Regions from separate parts of the Streptomyces sp. NPDC021749 genome, predicted to be linked through region 2. Evidence: riboswitches for the same ligand, from Rfam matches in the RefSeq annotation. Region 2 holds a riboswitch; the other holds the start of a gene.
The links. Region 2 has a riboswitch for glycine ahead of gcvT (glycine cleavage system aminomethyltransferase GcvT). Riboswitches for the same ligand answer to the same signal wherever they lie in the genome.

Region 1 (9,575 bases), on a different contig from region 2:
GGCTCGGCGAGACCGACCAGCGCGTTCAGGTTGGCGCCGTCGACGTAGACCTGGCCGCCGGCGTCGTGCACCGCGGCGCAGATCTGGGTGATGTGCTCCTCGAACACGCCGTGGGTGGAGGGGTAGGTCACCATCAGGACCGCGAGCTCGTCACGGTGCTTGTCGATCTTGGCGTGCAGGTCGTCCGCGTCGACCTCGCCGTCCTCGCCGGTCTTGACGACGACGACCTTCATGCCGGCCATCACGGCGCTGGCGGCGTTGGTGCCGTGTGCCGAGGACGGGATCAGGCAGACCGTGCGCTGGTCGTCCCCGTTGGCGCGGTGGTAGGCGCGTACGGCCAGCAGGCCGGCCAGCTCGCCCTGGGAGCCGGCGTTCGGCTGGAGGGAGACCTTGTCGTAGCCGGTGACGGTGGCGAGGCGCTCCTCCAGCTCCTGGATGAGGGTGAGGTAGCCCTCGGCCTGGTCGGCCGGCGCGAAGGGGTGCAGCTGACCGAACGCGGGCCAGGTGACCGGCTCCATCTCGGTGGTGGCGTTCAGCTTCATCGTGCAGGAGCCGAGCGGGATCATGCCGCGGTCCAGCGCGTAGTCCTTGTCGGCGAGGGTGCGCAGGTAGCGCAGCATCGCGGTCTCGGAGCGGTGCTGGTGGAAGACCGGGTGCGTGAGGTAGTCGTCGGTGCGCAGCAGCGCCTGCGGCAGCGCCTCGTCGGTGGTCGCGTCGAGCTTCTCGATGTCGGCCTGCACGCCGAAGGCGGCCCAGACGCCGGCCAGCTGGGCGCGGCCGGTGGTCTCGTCGCAGGCGATGCCGACGAGGTCGGCGTCGACCTGGCGGAGGTTGATGCCGGCCTTGCGGGCGGCGGCGACGACCTCGGCGGCCCGGCCGGGCACCCGCGCGGTCAGGGTGTCGAAGAACGCGCCGTGGACCAGCTCGACACCGCCGGCCCGCAGGCCCTCGGCGAGGATCGCGGCGTAGCGGTGGGTGCGCCGGGCGATGGTCCGCAGCCCCTCGGGGCCGTGGTAGACGGCGTACATGCCGGCCATGACGGCGAGCAGCACCTGCGCGGTGCAGATGTTGCTGGTGGCCTTCTCACGGCGGATGTGCTGCTCGCGGGTCTGCAGCGCGAGGCGGTAGGCCTTGTGGCCGTCGGCGTCCATGGAGACGCCCACGAGGCGGCCCGGGAGGCTGCGCGCGTACTGCTCGCGCACCGCCATGAAACCGGCGTGCGGCCCGCCGAAGCCCATCGGGACGCCGAAGCGCTGGGTGGTGCCGACCGCGATGTCCGCGCCGAGCTCGCCGGGCGAGGTCAGCAGGGCCAGCGCCAGCAGGTCGGCGGCGACGGTGACGATCGCGCCGAGCTCGTGGGCGCGCTCGATCACGGCGCGCGGGTCCCGGACCGCACCGGAGGCGCCCGGGTACTGCAGCAGGACGCCGAAGACGCCGCGCTCGGCGATCTCGGCGGGGATGCCCTCGGAGAGGTCGGCGACGACGACCTCGACGCCGGTCGGCTCGGCGCGGGTCTCGATCACGGCGATGGTCTGCGGCAGGCAGTCGGCGTCGACCAGGAAGACGCCCTGCTTGACCTTGCCGACGCGGCGGGAGAGCGCCATCGCCTCGGCCGCCGCGGTGCCCTCGTCCAGGAGGGAGGCACCGGAGGTGGGCAGTCCGGTCAGGTCGGCGACCATGGTCTGGAAGTTCAGCAGCGCTTCCAGGCGGCCCTGCGAGATCTCCGGCTGGTAGGGGGTGTACGCCGTGTACCAGGCGGGGTTCTCCATGACGTTGCGGAGGATCACCGGCGGCGTGAACGTGCCGTAGTAGCCCAGGCCGATCATGGGGGACAGCACCTGGTTGCGGTCCGCGAGGCCGCGCAGCTCCTGGAGGACCTCGGCCTCCGTACGGCCCTGCGGCAGGCCGAGCGCCTCCGCGCTCTTGATCACGTCGGGTACGGCGGCGGCGGTGAGCTCGTCCAGCGACCCGAATCCGATGTGCGCGAGCATCTTGGCCTGCGCCTCGTGGTCGGGGCCGATGTGCCGGTGCTCGAAGGGGATGCCGCGCTCCAGCTCGGTCAAGGAGATGCGGTTGGTGGTCATCTGCGGGGGCCTCCTGGTCAGTACGACCTACGAGGGGCACCACGGCGCGGGTGCCCGGACGGCCTCCCCCTCTGTCATCTCAACCTGAGAGCTTCACCGGCCCGCGCACGGCGGTCCGGCTTTCACCGTCGGTGAGGAGGGGTCCCGGAGCTGTGCCTTCCGTGGCCCGCCCTGCTTTCCAGAGTGACCTCGTCCGTGCGGTACGTGTGCCTGAGAGATTCCGGGGAGGATTTGCTCCTTCGGCGCCCTGGTCGCGAACGACAAAGGACTCTCCCGCACGGGTTCTGCGGCCATTCGCCAGCCTACCAGCGCACCACTCGAAGGATCCTTCGAGTGGCCGGGGCATGAAATGTGCCGTTTGGTAGTTGTCACAGGGCAGTTGCGACCAATTGGAGGGGCCGTGCAAACCGATATCGATCCCCGGAGCCTGATCGGCCGCAAAGCGTACGACCGCAACGGCGCGAAGATAGGCACCATCGACGAGGTCTATCTGGACGACGCGACGGGGGAACCGGAGTGGGCGGCCGTACGCACCGGGCTCTTCAGCCGGGACGCGTTCGTCCCCCTGGAGCCCAGCAAAATGGTCGGCGAGGGCCTGCACATCCCGTACGACCGCAAGCTGATCAAGGATGCCCCGGACTTCGGTGTGGGCCGCCATCTCTCCCCTGAGCAGGAACTCCAGCTCTACCACCACTACCGCCTGGATATCTCCTCCCCCGACTCCGACGCGGTCTCCCCGGGCAATTCGGGCACCTCCGACACGGACTTCGGCAAGATCGCCGGATCGGAGGACTGATCCGCCGCAGGCTCCCCGCCCACCAGCGGCAGGGGCTCCCCCGGCCGCAGTGCCGGGTCCTCGACGGCAAAGGTCCGCACCCTCCCCGGTGCGGACCACGGCGTCTCGAAGCGGACGGTCACTCTCCCCAGCCCGCTGCCCTGTACCCACCCCGCGCCGTACTCGTCGTGGACCACGTCCAGGCCCGGATGCCAGCGGCGCGGCCGCTCCTCCTCCGGCTCCTCCTCGACCGGCTCACTGCCGGCCCGCTGCTCCGCGGCCCGCGCCAGTTCCTCGGCCTCCCGCTCCGTCGTCAGCTGGGCGAACAGGTCCTCCTGCGTGAAGTCGGCCAGCCCGCTGACCCCCACGCCCAGCAGCCGGACGCCGCCGGTGGTGTCCACCAGCTCCAGCAGACGCACCGCGGCCTCCCGGATGACCGCGGGGTCGTCGGTGGGGCCGCGGAGCGTCTCGGAGCGGGTCAGCGTCGAGAAGTCGTAGTTGCGCACCTTGATCACCACCGTGCGCCCGGAACGCCCGGCCGCCCGCAGCCGCTGGACGCACCGGTCGGCCAGCCGCAGCACCTCCGTCCGCACCCGCGTCCGGTCGGTCAGGTCGACCTCGAAGGTGTCCTCGACGGAGATGGACTTGGCATCGCGCTCGGCCACCACGGGACGGTCGTCCTGCCCCAGGGCCATCGCGTACAGCCCGGCGCCGTGCGCCTTGCCCAGGAGCCGTACCAGCTCCGCCTCGCCGGCCTCCGCGGTCTCCGCGACGGTGTGGATCCCGGCCCGGCGCAGCGTCTCGGCCGTCGCGGGCCCCACCCCGGGCAGCACCCGCACCGGCATGGGTCCCAGCAGCTCCCGCTCGGTGCCCGGCGGAATGACCACCAGGCCGTCCGGCTTGGCCTGCTCCGACGCGATCTTCGCCAGCATCTTGGCGCCGGCCAGCCCCACCGACCCGGTCAGTCCGGTCGCCGCCCTGATGTCGCGCCGCAACTGCTCCCCCACGGCCCGTACGGCGGCCGTCTCCGGGGCCACCCCGCCCGCCTCCAGGTCCACGAACGCCTCGTCCAGGCTCAGCGGCTCCACCAGGGGGGACAGCGCGTGCAGCAGCCCCATGACCGTTTCACTCACTTGGCGGTACAGGGTGAAACGCGGACTGAGATAAGCGGCGTTGGGGCACAGCCGCCGCGCCTGGGCCGTCGGCATCGCCGAGCGCACCCCGAAGACCCGGGCCTCGTACGACGCCGTGGCGACGACGCCGCGCGGCCCGATCCCGCCGACCACCACCGGTTTCCCGCGCAGGCTCGGCTTCGCCGCCTGCTCGGCAGAGGCGTAGAACGCATCCATGTCCAGATGCAGGATCGTCGGCGCGGGTCTCACATGTCCGATGCTGCCGCATGGCACTGACAATCGACCCGTCGCCGGGCCGCGACCCGCAGCCGAGGCTCAGCCGGCCCGGTTGCGCCGCCGTGCCAGCTCGTCGTGCGGGTTCTTCCCGATCAGCGTCTCGCCGGTGTCCACGCGCTCCCCGTGCAGCTGCGAGAGCGCGCCCTCCACGTCCCGCCAGACCACGCCGACGGCGATCCCGAAGACGCCCTGGCCGCCCTGGAGCAGGTCGACGACCTGATCGGGCGAGGTGCACTCGTAAACCGTCGCGCCGTCACTCATCAGCGTCATCCGCGTCAGATCCGCCAGCCCCCGCGCACGCAGGTGCTGGACGGCGGTGCGGATGTTCTGCAGTGAGACCCCGGTGTCCAGCAGCCGCTTGACGATCTTCAGGACGACGACGTCCCGGAAGCTGTAGAGCCGCTGGGTACCGGAGCCGTACGCCGGCCGGATGCTCGGCTCCACCAGGCCGGTGCGCGCCCAGTAGTCGAGCTGCCGGTACGTGATGCCCGCTGCCGCACATGCGGTCGGGCCGCGATAGCCGATGTTCTGCGCCTCGCAGTCCCCCGACACCGCCGCGGCCGGTGCCGGGGTGCGGTTCGCCGTTGCGCCCACGTGGAGCGGCAACGCCCCTTCCGCCGCCATACCGTCGCCGGTGATTGCCACGCCGCCCTCCGTCCTCCACGTCCCGGACGGGACCTGCCATATCGACGGTATGCAGTCACTCGGGGTGCGTCAACGATCGCCGCGCTCGCCACGCCGAGTGATAATCACCCTACGAGTGGTTTCTCGTGACCTCGCGCGGGGAATGGCTAAATAGTTTGGCCGGAATCAGACCCTTCGCCCGTCCGGCCCCACCGGCTACTGGCTGTTGGTCCCGAAGTCCTCGGGTGAGATCTGGTCGAGGAACTCGCGGAACTTCTCCACCTCGTCCTCCTGCTCGTCCGGGATCGCGATCCCCGCGTCGTCCAGCACACCGTCGGTGCCGAAGATCGGCGTTCCGGTGCGCAGGGCCAGCGCTATCGCGTCGGACGGACGGGCACTGACCTCCACCCCGCTGGCGAAGACCAGTTCCGCATAGAAAACCCCCTCGCGCAGGTCGGTGATGCGGACCTGCGTCAGCTCCTGCCCCACCGCCTCCAGCACGTCCTTGAAAAGGTCGTGCGTCAGCGGCCTGGCGGGGACCATGCCCTGCTGGGCGAAGGCGATGGCGGTGGCCTCACCCGGCCCGATCCAAATGGGCAGGTAACGGTCGCCCCCCACCTCCCGCAGGAGCACGATCGGTTGGCTGGAAGGCATTTCCACCCGGACACCCACGACGTCGAGCTCGTTCACACAGCAACCCTAGGACGTGCCCGGCAGGTTTGGGTAGTCGGGCACTCTTTTGCTCACTACGGCCGGCCCCGCAGCGCGCCCTGGAGCAGCGCCGCGTGCAGCCGTACGGAGAGCGTGGCGAGCTCCCTGGCGGTGGCCTCGGCATGCGCCCTGGTCTGCGGATTACGGTGCCGCCGAAGGGGTGCAACGACCTGCTCGACCAGGCCCGCCTCGCGCTCGGCGGCCGCCTTGACGACCCGCAGGTGCCGTGGTTCGAGACCGAAACGGCCCAGGTCGGCGACAAGTTTGGCGACCGTGACGGCCTCGATGTCGTATCCGCCGTCCGCATGGGGGACGATGAGTCCGTACGACTCCCAGTCGGCGAGCGCCGACTCGTCCACCTCGGCGGCGGCCAGCAGCTCGGCCCGGCCGATCCGGGCAGCCGTGGGGGTTTCGCCGCCCGCTTCCGGGACGCCCTCGATCAGATCGCGGGCAGGCGCGGCGGGCGCCGGCAGCGTGACCTGCTCACCGCGTTCGACGGCGTCCAGATGCTCACGGATGACCTTCAGCGGCAGATAGTGGTCGCGCTGCATCCGCAGGACGCTCGCCAGCCGCTCCACATCGGCCGGGGTGAATTTCCGGTACCCGGAAGGCGTGCGCTTCGGCTCGACCAGCCCTTCGGCCTCCAGGAAGCGAATCTTGGAGATGGTGACCTCGGGGAATTCCTCGCGCAGCACGTTGAGCACCGTGCCGATGCTCACCGGCTTGCCGTCCGAGGAGGCGGTGCCGGAGTCCCCGGCACCGCCTTTCGGTGTATGGCGCATGTGCCTTCCCTGGCCGGTCAGATACCGGCGCCTCGCTGGCTCGCGTAGAAGACCAAGCGGTACTTGCCGATCTGGACCTCGTCGCCGTTGTTGAGGGCGACGGAGTCGATGCGCTCACGGTTGACGTAGGTGCCGTTGAGGCTGCCGACGTCGGCGACCGTGAAGAGACCGTCCGAACCGCGACGGAATTCCACATGGCGACGCGAGACCGTCACGTCGTCGAGGAAGATGTCGCTCTGCGGATGCCGGCCCGCCGTCGTCAGCTCGCTGTCCAGGAGGAAGCGGCTGCCGGAGTTCGGACCGCGGCGGACGATGAGCAGCGCCGAACCCAACGGAAGGGCGTCGACGGCCGCCTGGGCCTCCGGCGACAGGGCGGGCGAGAGGTTCTGGCCCGTCGTCTCCGAGTCGTACGCCTCAAGCCCCGAAATGGAGATCGTCGACGTCGTCTCGGAAGCCCGCTCGGGCTGCCCGCCCGCGCGCAGCGGCGCGCCACAGTTGGAGCAGAACCGGCTCGCCTCGGCGTTCCGGTGCCCACACCTCGTACAAACCGGCAAGGCCGGACCTCCGCCCGTGGGTGCGGCTGATGGTTCCTGGGAACCTATGCGGGCGGCACCGGAGGGGTCAACAGACCCCGCACCGTGCGCCCCGGACGGACCACCGACCTCATCACGGAAGAGCGGACGGTTCTCGGCCGCGCCGCTCTCGTCGGCCCGGCCCGCAGCACGGTGCCGCGCGGAGCCGCTGCCGTCCTCCTGACGCGCGCTCTTGCCGAACAGCTTTCCAAACAACTTCACGGGCGATTCCCCTTGAACGAAACAGACCCGCCCGTGGGGCAGGACGAACCCTCGATGCACACACCGGCCCATCCGGACATCCAGTGAACGTCCGTGGCCTCCAGACAGTTTCCACCACACACCACACGCACGGTGCGTCGACCCCCCGCTACCTCATGCCCTCCTGGGGCACTCGACATACCTGTACGCCTCACTGCGAGGACGACCGAGCGTAGTCAGGCCGCTTCGCCGCCCGCAAGGCGTCCACAATGATCTTCTCCTCACGGGTCACAGACACCTTGGCCTGCTCCTTTTCCAGTGTCTGGACCACTCCGCCGGGGATGTTCAGCGCCGGTTCCAGATCCTCCGGCTTGCCGATGACCTTGAAACGGTACGGCTGCGTGACACGCCTGCCGTCGATCTCCACCCCGCCCCGGACGTCCGAGAGCGAGGTGCTCGCGACGACCCGGACGTCGTTGACCTGGATGGCCTCGGCGCCGGCCGCCCGCAGTTCCTGGATGGTGTCCAGCAGCTTGTCCGCCTCCACGGAGTGCGTCGGGTCGTCGATGGTCAGGTTGATGCCGGGCCCCTGCGCCGCGACGGTCCCGGCCAGCACGCCCAGCTGCTGTTCCTTCTCCACGGTCTGCTTACGGGCCTCCTCGGCCTGGTCCGAGCTGTTGGCCAGCTCGGTCTTCTGCCCTTCCAGGCGCCGCTGTTCGTCCGTCAACCGCTGGGAGCGGTTGTCCAGCTCGTCCAGAATGCGCACCAAGTCCTCCTGGCGCGCACCTCGCAGCGCACTGCTGTCACTCGTGGAACGTACCTGAATCGCCAGGCCGAGGCCGAGAATGAACAGCAGCAGGGCGACGATCAGTTGAGCGCGGGTCAGCCGCGGCGGCCACAGGCTCGCCACCAGCCGCTCCCGACCCGTCTTCGGGCGTTCCGCTTCCCCGGCGCCGGTGTCCGCCGCCGGGGCCGAGGAGTCTGCCCCGTTGTCCGGCTTCTGTCCAGTCGTGTCCGGTTCCTGGCTTTCCGCGTCGTCCGCGGGCTTCGCCGACTCGTGGGTGCTCCGGCTCTCGGGCGGCATCGGCTTCCGGCCGGCCGGGCCGCGCTCCTGCGCCGGCTCCCGCCCTTCGGGCCGCTCCTGCCGCTGCTCCGGCTCCGGGGTCTCGTCCGTTGCCATCCGCCTCACGCCCGGAAGACGTGCCGGCGGATGGCCGCGGCGTTGGAGAAGATGCGGATGCCGAGCACGACGACGACGCCGGTGGAGAGTTGGGCACCGACGCCCAGCTTGTCGCCGAGGAAGACGATCAGGGCGGCGACGACCACGTTCGACAGGAAGGACACCACGAAGACCTTGTCGTCGAAGATCCCGTCCAGCATGGCCCGCAGACCGCCGAACACGGCGTCCAGCGCGGCGACGACAGCGATCGGCAAGTAAGGCTCGACCACCGTCGGCACCACGGGCCGAACCACCAGCCCGACCACGACTCCCACGATGAGGCCCAGTACGGCGATCACGATGTGCCCTTCCCTGTGTCGGCGCCGTCCGGCTTGGCGGCACCGGCCTTCGGCTTTGCGGTACGTACGATCAAGCTGGGCGCGGGCGGCAGCGTCAGCTCGCTCTCGGCGGAAATCCTGGCGCGGACGCCGTAGTTCTCCTGCAGAACGTGCAGGTACTGACCGTCGGCGCTGTCCTGGAACGCGGTGCTCAGCCGCTGCCCGTCCCCCACCGCCAGCACCGTATAGGGCGGCACCAGTGGCTTGTTGTCGACCAGTATGGCGTCTCCCGCGGCTCTGATCGCCGAGAGTGACGTAAGCCGCTGTCCATTGACGGAGATGGCCTCCGCGCCCGAGGCCCACAGGCCGTTGACGACGCGTTGCATGTCCCGGTCCCGTACCCGCCCGGTGTCCGAGAAGTCACTGCTCTCCCGCGGTCCGCCGCCGCTGGACTCGGCCCCCTTGGCGTCGTCCACGACGAGCTTCACGCCGGGCCCGGTGACCTGTGTCGAACCGGCCAGCAGGGCGAGCAGTTCGGCCTTCCCCCCGCCCTGCTGCTTCAGCGCCTCGCGCTGCATCCTGCTGACGTCGTCCCGCAGCGTGTCGACCCGCTGCTGCTGCCGGTCCGCCTCGCCCGTGCCCTTCTGGATGCGGTTGATCAGCTCCGTACGCTCCTTGGCGAGCGTCGGCGCGGATATCCGGGCCTGGGCCGCCCCGACGGTCACCACGAGCGCGGCCAGCACCAGACCGGCCGCGAGGCCCAACTTCGCCCGCAGGGTGCGCGGCAGACCGCGCACCCCGGCCTCGGACTTACGGGCGGCCGCCTCGGCGTACCCGTCGTCGAGGCTGTGATCCATCACGTTGGTCAGCAGCGACATGGACGCGTCGGGGCGCGCGGCCGGTCTGTTCGGTGTGCTCCG
Region 2 (9,575 bases):
TCTCGGTCACAGCTTCGGCGCAATCTCTTCGGTCCAGATACGCTTCCGCTCCTCCGGCGCCATGTGGCAGGCGGAGAAGTGCCCGCCGCTCGCCTCGCGCAGCTCGGGGCGGACCGTACGGGTGAGGTTGTCCTTGGGGACGTCCGCGTACGGGCAGCGGGGGTTGAAGGCACAGCCGGACGGGACGTTGATCAGGCTGGGCGGGGAGCCCTTGACCGGGATCAGCCGCTCGGTCTGCGCCCGGTCGATGCGCGGCATGGAGCCGAGCAGCCCCCAGGTGTAGGGGTGCTGGGGCTCGTAGAAGACCTTCTCGGCCGGGCCGCGCTCGACGCACCGGCCGCCGTACATCACCAGCAGGTCGTCCGCGAGCTCGGCGACCACGCCCAGGTCGTGGGTGATGATGATGACCGCCGAGCCGAACTCCTTCTGCAGATCGCGGATCAGGTCCAGGATCTGCGCCTGGACGGTGACGTCCAGGGCGGTGGTCGGCTCGTCCGCGATGAGCAGCTCGGGGTTGTTGACCAGCGCCATCGCGATCATCGCGCGCTGGCGCATACCGCCGGAGAACTGGTGCGGATGGTCGTCGACCCGCTTGTCGGGCTGCGGGATGCCGACCCGGTCGAGCATCTCGATCGCCCGCTTGCGCGCGGTCTTCTTGTCCACGTCGTGGTGGACCCGGTAGGCCTCCATGATCTGGCTGCCGACCGAGTAGAAGGGGTGCAGCGCGGACAGCGGGTCCTGGAAGATCATCGCCATCTCGCGGCCGCGCAGCCGGCGCACCTCGTCCGGGTCGGCGGAGACCAGCTCCTTGCCGTCCAGCCAGATCTCGCCGGACATCCGGACCTTGCTGCGCTGCTGGCGCGAGGCGCGGTGCAGGCCCATCACGGCGAGCGAGGTCACCGACTTGCCGGAGCCGGACTCGCCGACGATGCCGAGCGTCTTGCCCTTCTCCAGGCTGAAGGTCAGCCCGTCGACGGACTTCACCAGGCCGTCGTCCGTGGGGAAGTGCACCTTCAGGTCGCGCACTTCGAGGAAGGCGGACGTCTGCGGCGACGATTTCGGGGTGGCCGCCTCGGTGGCGGTCCTGTCCTCGGAGGAGTCGGTCACGAGAGCCTCACCCGCGGGTCGACGGCGGCGTACAGAACGTCCACCACCAGGTTGCATATGACGATGAAGAACGCGGCGAGCAGGGTGACGCCGAGAATGTTCGGCAGGTCGTTGGCGTTGATCGCCTCGACGGCGAAGGCGCCGACTCCCTTGAGCGAGAAGACCTGTTCGGTGATGAGCGCACCGCCGAGCAGCAGGCCGAGGTCCATGCCGAAGACGGTGATGATCGGGGTGAGCGCGGCGCGCAGACCGTGCCGGACGACCACCTTGCGCTCCCGCAGGCCCTTGGCGCGGGCGGTGCGGATGAAGTCCTCGGACAGCGTCTCCAGCATGCCGGCCCGGGTGAGCCGGGCGTAGAGCGCGGAGTAGAGGAAGGCCAGGGTGACCCAGGGCAGCACCAGGGTGCGGGCCCACAGGAACGGGTTGTCCAGCAGCGGCACGTAGTCGCTGCGTTCGAAGATCGGCCACTGGTAGGTGAACAGGGCCAGGGCCAGCGCGCCGGTGAAGAACATCGGGAGGGAGACGCCGGCCAGCGCCACGCCCATCGCCGTACGGTCGAAGAACGAGCCGGGGCGCAGCGCGGAGAGCACGCCGGTGGCGACGCCGGAGACGACCCAGAGCACGGCCGCGCCGGCGGCGAGCGAGAGGGTCACCGGGAGCCGGGACTGGATCTCCGGCCAGACCTCGATGTGGGTCTTGAACGAGTAGCCGAAGCACGGCACGTGGCACGTGGCCGCTTCCGGGCCGAACTTGTAGTCCACGCCGGCGAAGATGCCCTTGAGGAAGTCCCAGTACTGCTCGTACACGGGCTTGTCCAGGCCGAGGTTCTTCTTCACCGCGGCGATGTCCGCGGCCGTGGGGGCCTTTCCGATGTACTGCTGGGCAAGCTGGTCGGCGCTCTGCCCGGCCAGTTTCGGCAGCAGGAAGAAGATGCCGAAAGTGACCGCGCTGACGATCAGCAGCAGGATCACTGCGCTGATCAACCTGCGGATGATGTACGAGAACACGGGGATGCGGCGTCGGCGCCGCGGGCCGGCCGGGACCGGCCCGCGGACACCAATGCCTTCACCTGCCTTCCAGGGCTGCTACTTCTTGACGCCGATGTTGAGGTAGTCGTACTGACCGCTGAAGGCCGACGTGGACACCAGGTTGGTGGCCTTGGGCGAGCGGTACATCAGGACCTTGAAGTAGGTGAGCGGGACCAGCGCCGCCTGCTCCATCGTCTTCTTGTCGATCTCGGCGTACGCCTTCTCGCGGGCCGCCTTGTCGGTGTTGGCGATGGCCGTTTCGAGCAGCTTGTTGATCTCCGGGTCGTCCAGCTGGGACAGGTTGGTGTTGCCGGACTTGCTGATGGCCTTGCCGTTCAGGATCTGCTGCAGGTAGCCGTAGCCGGTGGGGAAGTCGGAGCCCCACTGCATCATGATCAGGCCGACGTTGTTCTTCTTGTTGAACTCCGGCACACCGGCGTAGTCCGAGAAGTACTTGCTCGTCGGGTACGACTGGATCTTGGCGGTGACGCCGATCTTCTTGAGCGACTCGATGACCGAGGTGGCCGCGTCGACCTCGTCCTGGCGGTCGTTGCGGGCCAGGATGGTGGTCGTGGTCTTGCCGGCGCCGCACTTGTCCCAGTGCTTCTTGGCCTCGGTCAGGTCGAGCTTGTCGCCGGCGTACTTCTGCGGGTACAGGTCGTACTTCTGGTAGCCGGCGATGTCGGTCGGCAGGACCGTGGAGGCCAGCTCACCGCGGATCGGGCCGCCGAGCGCGGTCTGCACGGCCTTCTTGTCGATCGCGTACTCGACCGCCTTGCGGCACTCTAGGTTGTCGAACGGCTTGACCTTGGTGTTGATCGCCGTGTAGACGAGGCGCTGGCCGAGCGCGTTGTCGGTGTTGGCCTTCTCCTTGGAGTCGGTCAGGAGCTGGGCCTGCGTCTGGCCGTCGACGCCGCGGCCGGCCAGGTCGACCAGGGTGTTGCCGGACTGAAGGTCCTTGTCGATCGTCGACTGGGCGACCTTCAGGTTCAGCACGATCTTGTCCGGGAGCTGCTTGCGCAGCGGGTCGGTCTTCGCCGACCACTGCGGGTTGCGGACCAGGGTGAGCTGCTTGCCCTCCTGGTAGCTCTGGAACTTGTACGAGCCGGTGGACAGCACGGACTTGGTGTAGTCCGCGCCCTTGTCCTTGGCCTGCGGGACCGGCGCGGTCTGCGGGGCGCTGACCAGGTAGTCGAACTCGGCGAACGGCTTCTTGAGGTGGAAGACGATCGTCTGGTCGTCCGGGGTCTCGATGGACTTCAGACCGGCCTTGCTCTTGTCCTTGTAGGGACCCTTGTAGCCGCCGCCGTCGTTGTCCTTGAGGAACTGCTGGAAGTAGTTCGGGCCCAGCGAGAGCACATCACGCGCGAAGTTGGAGCGCTCCACGGCGTACTTGACGTCCTGCGAGGTGACGGTGGAGCCGTCCTCGTACTTGACGCCCTTGCGGAGCTTGTACGTCCAGGTCTTGCCGCCGTCGCTGGGCTTGCCCATGGACTCGGCGAGGTCCGGCACCAGCTGGTTGCCCTTGGTGCCGGGGCCCGGCTTGAAGGTCGTGAGCGGGCGCGCGTAGAGCCGGCTGAAGTTGTAGATGAAGGCGTAGTAGGTGTTGCCCGGGTCGAACGACTCGGGGGCGTCGCTCATCGCGTAGGTGACCGTGCCGCCCTTGGCGTCCGAGGCGTTGACGATGCCCTTGGTGGCCGCGTTGGCCTCGCCGGAGCCCTCCGAGGAGCCCTTGCCCCCGCTGCAGCCGGCCAGCAAAAGGCCCGCACTGGTGATGGCCGCTATGGTCGCGGCCGGAACTGACCTTCGCATGGTGGTCGGTGTCCCCTTCGTTCGGTCTTCGTACGTCTTCGTTCGGTCTTCGTTCGTCGAGAAACGTCACAACACAAAGCGCGGTGGCGGCCGGGCGGATGCCCGCGGTGCCGTCAGCGGCTGCGCGGGTCCAGCGCGTCCCGCAGACCGTCACCGAGCAGGTTGAACGCGAGCACGGTGACGAAGATCGCGAGGCCGGGGACGATCATGTACTGGGGGTCGACCTCGTAGTACTTGACCGCCTGGTTGAGCATGCCGCCCCACGAGGCCTGGGGCGGCTGGATGCCGACGCCCAGGAAGCTCAGCGCGGCCTCGAAGAGGATGTTGGAGGGGATCAGCAGCGTCGAGTAGACGATGATCGGGCCCACCAGGTTGGGCAGCAGCTCACGGAAGAGGATGAACGGTCCGCGCGCACCCATGCCCCGGGCGGCGTCCACGAATTCCCGCTCGCGCAGCGACAGGGTCTGCGCGCGCACGATCCGTCCCATGTACGGCCAGTTGAAGAAGCCGATCACGAAGATCAGCACCGAGATGTGCAGCGGCAGGCCCTCCAGGCCGAAGGCGCCGCCCTGAAGCGAGGCGGAGATCGCGATGGCGAACAGCAGCAGCGGGAACGCCAGGAAGACGTCCATCATGCGGCTGATGAAGGCGTCCACCCGCCCGCGGTAGAAGCCGGCGATCACTCCGAGCACGGTGCCGATGGCGACCGACAGCAGGGTGGCGCCGAACGCCACGATCAGCGACACCCAGGAGCCCTCCAGGACCCGGGCGAGCAGATCGCGGCCGAACTTCGGGTCCACGCCGAGCGGGTGGTCCCCGCTCATTCCGCCGAAGTCCCCCTTGGGCAGCGTGGTGTTGGGGTCGATCAGCGACTCGTTGGGCGCGTTGGGGTCCAGCCCCAGCAGCGCCTGCAGCGGACGGGAGAACGCCGCGACGACGATCAGCAGGATGACAACGATGGCACCCGCCACCGCGACCTTGTCCCGCCGGAAGCGCAGCCATGCGATCTGGCCGAGCGAGCGCCCTTCGATGCGCTTGCTCGCCACGCCCTCCAGCACCGCTTCCGGCTGCGCCTCGGCAGCCGCCCCGGTGGTCTCGATCGGTGCGGTCACGGTGCCTTTGACCCCTCTCGGCCGACGGTGGCCGGCCCCTGCCCGCCGCGGTAGCGGCCTGGTTCACGTCAAGTGGTGCACTGCGGAGCAAGTCCGGTGGTCCTCGCGGGAGTTCATCTCGCGGAAGGGAGCGGTTCACACGACGCCGCCCGGAATCACGCTCGCACAAAGGACCGAGGCCCTTGTTGTTTCCGGAGTCTTCATCCCCTTCGCGATCAGTCACCAGCCCTGGCGGGGAAAGGATGCGCAACTGTGATGTGCTCCACGACGTTCCGTTATACGGACACAAGTTCGGGCTGAGCGGAGCGAAGGGCCGCGGGAGAATGCCTCAACCGCGGTGTGTACGGGGCGAATTCACCGTAGGACACCCGCCGGAGCGCTACGCTCCGGCGGGAGAGACCAGCTGTCAGTAAGGGCGCGGGTAGCCGTAGCCGTACGAGGGGGCCGGCGGCTGGGCCGGCTGCTGGGTGTAGCCGTCACGGTCGAAGAACGGCCGGGCGGCGGCCCGCATCCACATGGCGACCGGGTCGTACTCGTCGTTCATCGCGACCGTGGAGACCGGCAGTCCGTCCGGAACGGCACCGATCGACTGCTGGATCATCAACCGGGCCGAATCCACCGCCTGCGGGCCGGTGTCGTACAGATCCAGACCGATCGCCAGATACGGGGCGCCGAGCGCGGGCTGCACCCAGGCGCGGCGCAACGAGCGTACGGCGGGCGTGCGATGGGCGTTCTGCGCCAGCAGGGCGTAGAACTGCGGGATGTCGATGACCGGTTCGGAGATCCGCAGCGGGCCGGCGGGCAGCCGGTCGAGGCCGCCGGCGATCCGGCGCAGATCGAGCCACGGAATGCCGACTCCACCACCGGGAGCGTGCGGATTCAGCCACAGCCCCCAGCGGTCGGGGAAGAGCGCGGCGGCGATGTCCGGGCCGCTGACGACCTCGTGGTCGCGGTTCCAGCCGGAGGCGGCGAGTTCGGGCGCGGAGGTCACGCACGGGGCGTAGCCGAGGCCGTCGACCTCCATGTTCCCGTACTGCGCGTCGGGCGAACCGGCCCGGCCGTGCCAGAGCAGCATCCAGACCTGACCGGCGGCAAGTGCGTGCAACAGCGCCTCGTAGGCGTCGTAACGGCCGGGCGAGACCTGCTGCAGCAGCTGCTCCAGCTGTCCGGCCGCCGCCGGCCCCTGATGCGCACCCGCACTCACGTGGTCCGTCCCTTCTCTCGGCAGGGCACGTGTGGGTGCGCCCGCGCGTCATCCAACCAGCTTAGAGCTTGCCGATGGTCCAGGGCCGGAAGGCCGCGGGGTCCGCAACGACGGCGGCCCCTAGGAGTGGTCGCGGGAGTAGAAGGGCCGCACCCGCTCCAGCATCCAGTCGGCGACCGGGTCGCCCTGGGCGAGGTCGAGCATGACGAGCTGGACGGGCCAGGGCACCGGCACCGCGCCCAGGGCGCGTCCCAGGCCGGCGAGCACCGCGTCGCGGGCCGAGCCGTCGTGCAGCGCCTCGGGGGCCGTGGCGACCTGGACACCGACGAACAGCGCGGGCGTGTCGCCCTCCACACTGGCCAGGACACGCCGGGCAGTCAGGACAATTCCGACGCCGGAGAACTCCAGTCCGGCGGCGGCCAGGAAGTCCACCGGCTCGTCCTGCCAGTCCGGTTCGAAGAGCCGGACCCGGGCGCCGCTCGGCAGTGCCGCGCTGTCCGGTTCCTGACGTCCCGAGCGACACAATTCGGCCACCGCGGGCGGCGGCAGCGGGACGCCGACCGTCCCGTCCGGATTCACCGCGATCCCGACCTTCGGCGGCAGCCCGCGGGCGAACTCCCGGGCCGGGGCGACGGTGAAGGACATGTGCGAGCCGACGACCCGCAGGAACTCCTGCTCGGAGCTGTAGACGGGGACGTAGGCCAGTCCGCCGATGTCGACGGTGGGCAGGTCCAGTCCGGCGGTACCGAGCCCCGCGCCGTCCGGACCGCCGCCGTTGGGCAGCGGCACCCAGAGCCGGCTGCGGCCCAGGACCTCGACGATCCGGCCGCCGGCGCCGGGATGCCCGACCGACGCGGCCAGCACCTCTTCCAGCTCGTTCGCCGGCCAGGCCAGCTGAGGTATCCCCTGCTCCGGAAAGTTCATCTGCATCCACCCGTGTTCCACACCGCACTCGCACTTTCTGGCCCAAGACCCTAGACGAGGGGAGGCGGAGGCCGCGCCCACCGGGCGGGTCACGCCGCGGCGGGCGGCGGCGCGGACGGAAGAGCCGCGGCGGTCAGCGGAAGGTGAGGGTTTCCAGGGCGCTCGCCGCACGGCGGTCCAGCAGCACGGCCGAGGCGAACCCCCGGGGCAGCCGCGCCGCCTCCGCGCCGTCGACCAGCCGGGACACCGCCCGGCGGTGCCGGGCGAAGGCGTACCCCGAGACCCCGCGGCCGCGCGCCTCCTGGCCGGCCCGGGCCACCTCGGGTGTCACGTCGAGCAGCACGAGATGCAGCCCGCGGCCGCCGCGGCCGGCCGCCCGGGCGATCCAGCGGCGCACCCACGCCAGCGTCCCGCAGTCGTGCACCACCACGCTGCGGCCGGAGCGCAGCGCCCGGCCGAGCGCGAGGTAGTGCGCGGCCCGGACCAGCGGGCGGTACAGGCCGTAGGGCAGCCGGCGCAGCCGGCCGCGTTCCCAGCGCTCGCGGACGTCCTGGGAGTCGATCCGGTGCACCTCGGCGCCGCCGCCGTCCAGCGTCGGGACGACGCGGTGCATCAGGGTGCTCTTGCCGCTGCCGGGCAGGCCGGAGACGACCACCAGGTCGCCGGGCGGGAAGCGCAGCTCGGCGGCGGGCCGGGCCCGGCGCCCGCCGCGGAGGTCCACCACCCGTGCGCCGCGCCCCGGCCGCACGACCGGGCGGGCCGGGCGCCGGGCCCGGGAGGCGGCGGCGCGGACCGCCGCCGGCTCTTCGGGTCCGGCCCCCGAAGCGGCCGCGAGTGCCGCGTCCCTGTGCACCGTGATCACCCTCCCCGTCCGGGTTGTGTCCGGGTTGCGGTCCGGCCCGGGGCCGGTTCCCTACCCGCACAGTGTCAAGAAAAGGTAATGGCCATCAAGGCGATTGTCCGATCCGCCCACGTCGGGGACGGTGCGGCAACCGGGCCTCCTGTATTCGGCGATCCCGTGCAATGATGTGCGCGCCACGTGCACATCCCGTTTCACTCGTGCACCGCCAACTGCATACCGGCCGCTTGAATCCGCGCGGGAGAGTCCCCGGCCGCCACGGCGGGGCGCCGAAGGAGCAAGTCCTCCCTTGAATCTCTCAGGCCCCTATACCGCGCGGGCGAGGCAGATCTGAAAAGCGAGCCGGCCCGGCCCACGGGGCGGCTCCACCCAAGGTGCAAACCGGGCCCGTTCGCGGGCTCCCGGTGAACCTCTCAGGTTCCGATGACAGATGGGGAGAACGTCTTGTCACCCCTGCCTGGGAGCCCAGAACCATGACTGATGCCCCCCGCCGCACCGCGCTCGATGCCACGCATCGGGCACTCGGCGCGACCATGACCGACTTCGCCGGCTGGGACATGCCACTGCGCTACGGCAGCGAGCGCGACGAGCACGTCGCGGTCCGCACCCGCGCCGGTCTCTTCGACCTCTCCCACATGGGCGAGATCACCGTCACCGGCCCGCAGGCCGCCGACCTCCTCGACTTCGCCCTGGTCGGCAACATCGGCGGGGTGAAGACCGGCCGCGCCCGGTACACCATGATCTGCAACGCCGAGGGCGGCATCCTCGACGACCTGATCGTCTACCGCCTCGCCGACCAGGAGTACATGGTCGTCGCCAATGCCTCCAACGCCCAGGTCGTGCTGGACGCGCTGACCGCCCGGGGCGGCGGCTTCGACGCCGTGGTCCGGGACGACCGGGACGCCTACGCACTGCTCGCGGTCCAGGGCCCGGAGTCGCCCGGCATCCTCAAGAAGGTGACCGACGCGGACCTGGACGGCCTGAAGTACTACGCCGGCCTGCCCGGCACGGTCGCCGGCGTCGAGGCGCTGATCGCCCGTACCGGCTACACCGGCGAGGACGGCTTCGAGCTGTTCGTCCGGCCGGCCGACGCGGTCGCCCTCTGGGAGGCGCTGACCGAGGCCGGCAAGGACGCCGGCCTGGTGCCGTGCGGCCTGTCCTGCCGGGACACCCTGCGCCTGGAGGCGGGCATGCCGCTGTACGGGCACGAGCTCACCACCGCCACCACCCCGTTCGACGCGGGCCTGGGCCGGGTCGTGAAGTTCGAGAAGACGGCCAACAACGGCGACTTCGTCGGCCGCGCCGCGCTGGAGAGGGCCGCCGAACGCGCCGAGACCGCCCCGCCGCGCAAGCTGGTCGGGCTGATCGCCGAGGGCCGCCGGGTCCCGCGCGCGGGCTACCCGGTCGTCTCCGCCGACGGCACGGTGATCGGCGAGGTCACCTCGGGCGCCCCCTCCCCCACGCTCGGCAAGCCGATCGCCATCGCGTACGTCGACGCGGCATACGCCACCCCGGGCACCGAGGGTGTC

Region 1: it holds a riboswitch for glycine, as region 2 does, so the genes downstream of both, gcvP (aminomethyl-transferring glycine dehydrogenase) here and gcvT (glycine cleavage system aminomethyltransferase GcvT) in region 2, are expected to answer to the same signal.

What each region holds. Positions count from the first base shown of each region.
Region 1 is NZ_JBFACE010000065.1:11,952-21,526, forward strand. Features, by position in the region: gene gcvP (aminomethyl-transferring glycine dehydrogenase) at 1-2,084, opposite strand, end outside; glycine riboswitch at 2,273-2,370, opposite strand; gene AB0G35_RS35215 (PRC-barrel domain-containing protein) at 2,485-2,880, shown strand; gene AB0G35_RS35220 (DNA polymerase IV) at 2,778-4,241, opposite strand; gene AB0G35_RS35225 (MerR family transcriptional regulator) at 4,308-4,913, opposite strand; gene AB0G35_RS35230 (bifunctional nuclease family protein) at 5,109-5,582, opposite strand; gene AB0G35_RS35235 (MerR family transcriptional regulator) at 5,639-6,385, opposite strand; gene AB0G35_RS35240 (FHA domain-containing protein) at 6,403-7,251, opposite strand; gene AB0G35_RS35245 (DUF881 domain-containing protein) at 7,370-8,338, opposite strand; gene AB0G35_RS35250 (small basic family protein) at 8,344-8,676, opposite strand; gene AB0G35_RS35255 (DUF881 domain-containing protein) at 8,673-9,575, opposite strand, start outside.
Region 2 is NZ_JBFACE010000014.1:95,211-104,785, reverse strand. Features, by position in the region: gene AB0G35_RS16480 (ABC transporter ATP-binding protein) at 7-1,107, opposite strand; gene AB0G35_RS16475 (ABC transporter permease) at 1,104-2,114, opposite strand; gene AB0G35_RS16470 (ABC transporter substrate-binding protein) at 2,193-3,947, opposite strand; gene AB0G35_RS16465 (ABC transporter permease) at 4,061-5,059, opposite strand; gene AB0G35_RS16460 (enhanced serine sensitivity protein SseB C-terminal domain-containing protein) at 5,466-6,263, opposite strand; gene AB0G35_RS16455 (enhanced serine sensitivity protein SseB) at 6,384-7,187, opposite strand; gene AB0G35_RS16450 (AAA family ATPase) at 7,321-8,046, opposite strand; glycine riboswitch at 8,275-8,370, shown strand; gene gcvT (glycine cleavage system aminomethyltransferase GcvT) at 8,520-9,575, shown strand, end outside.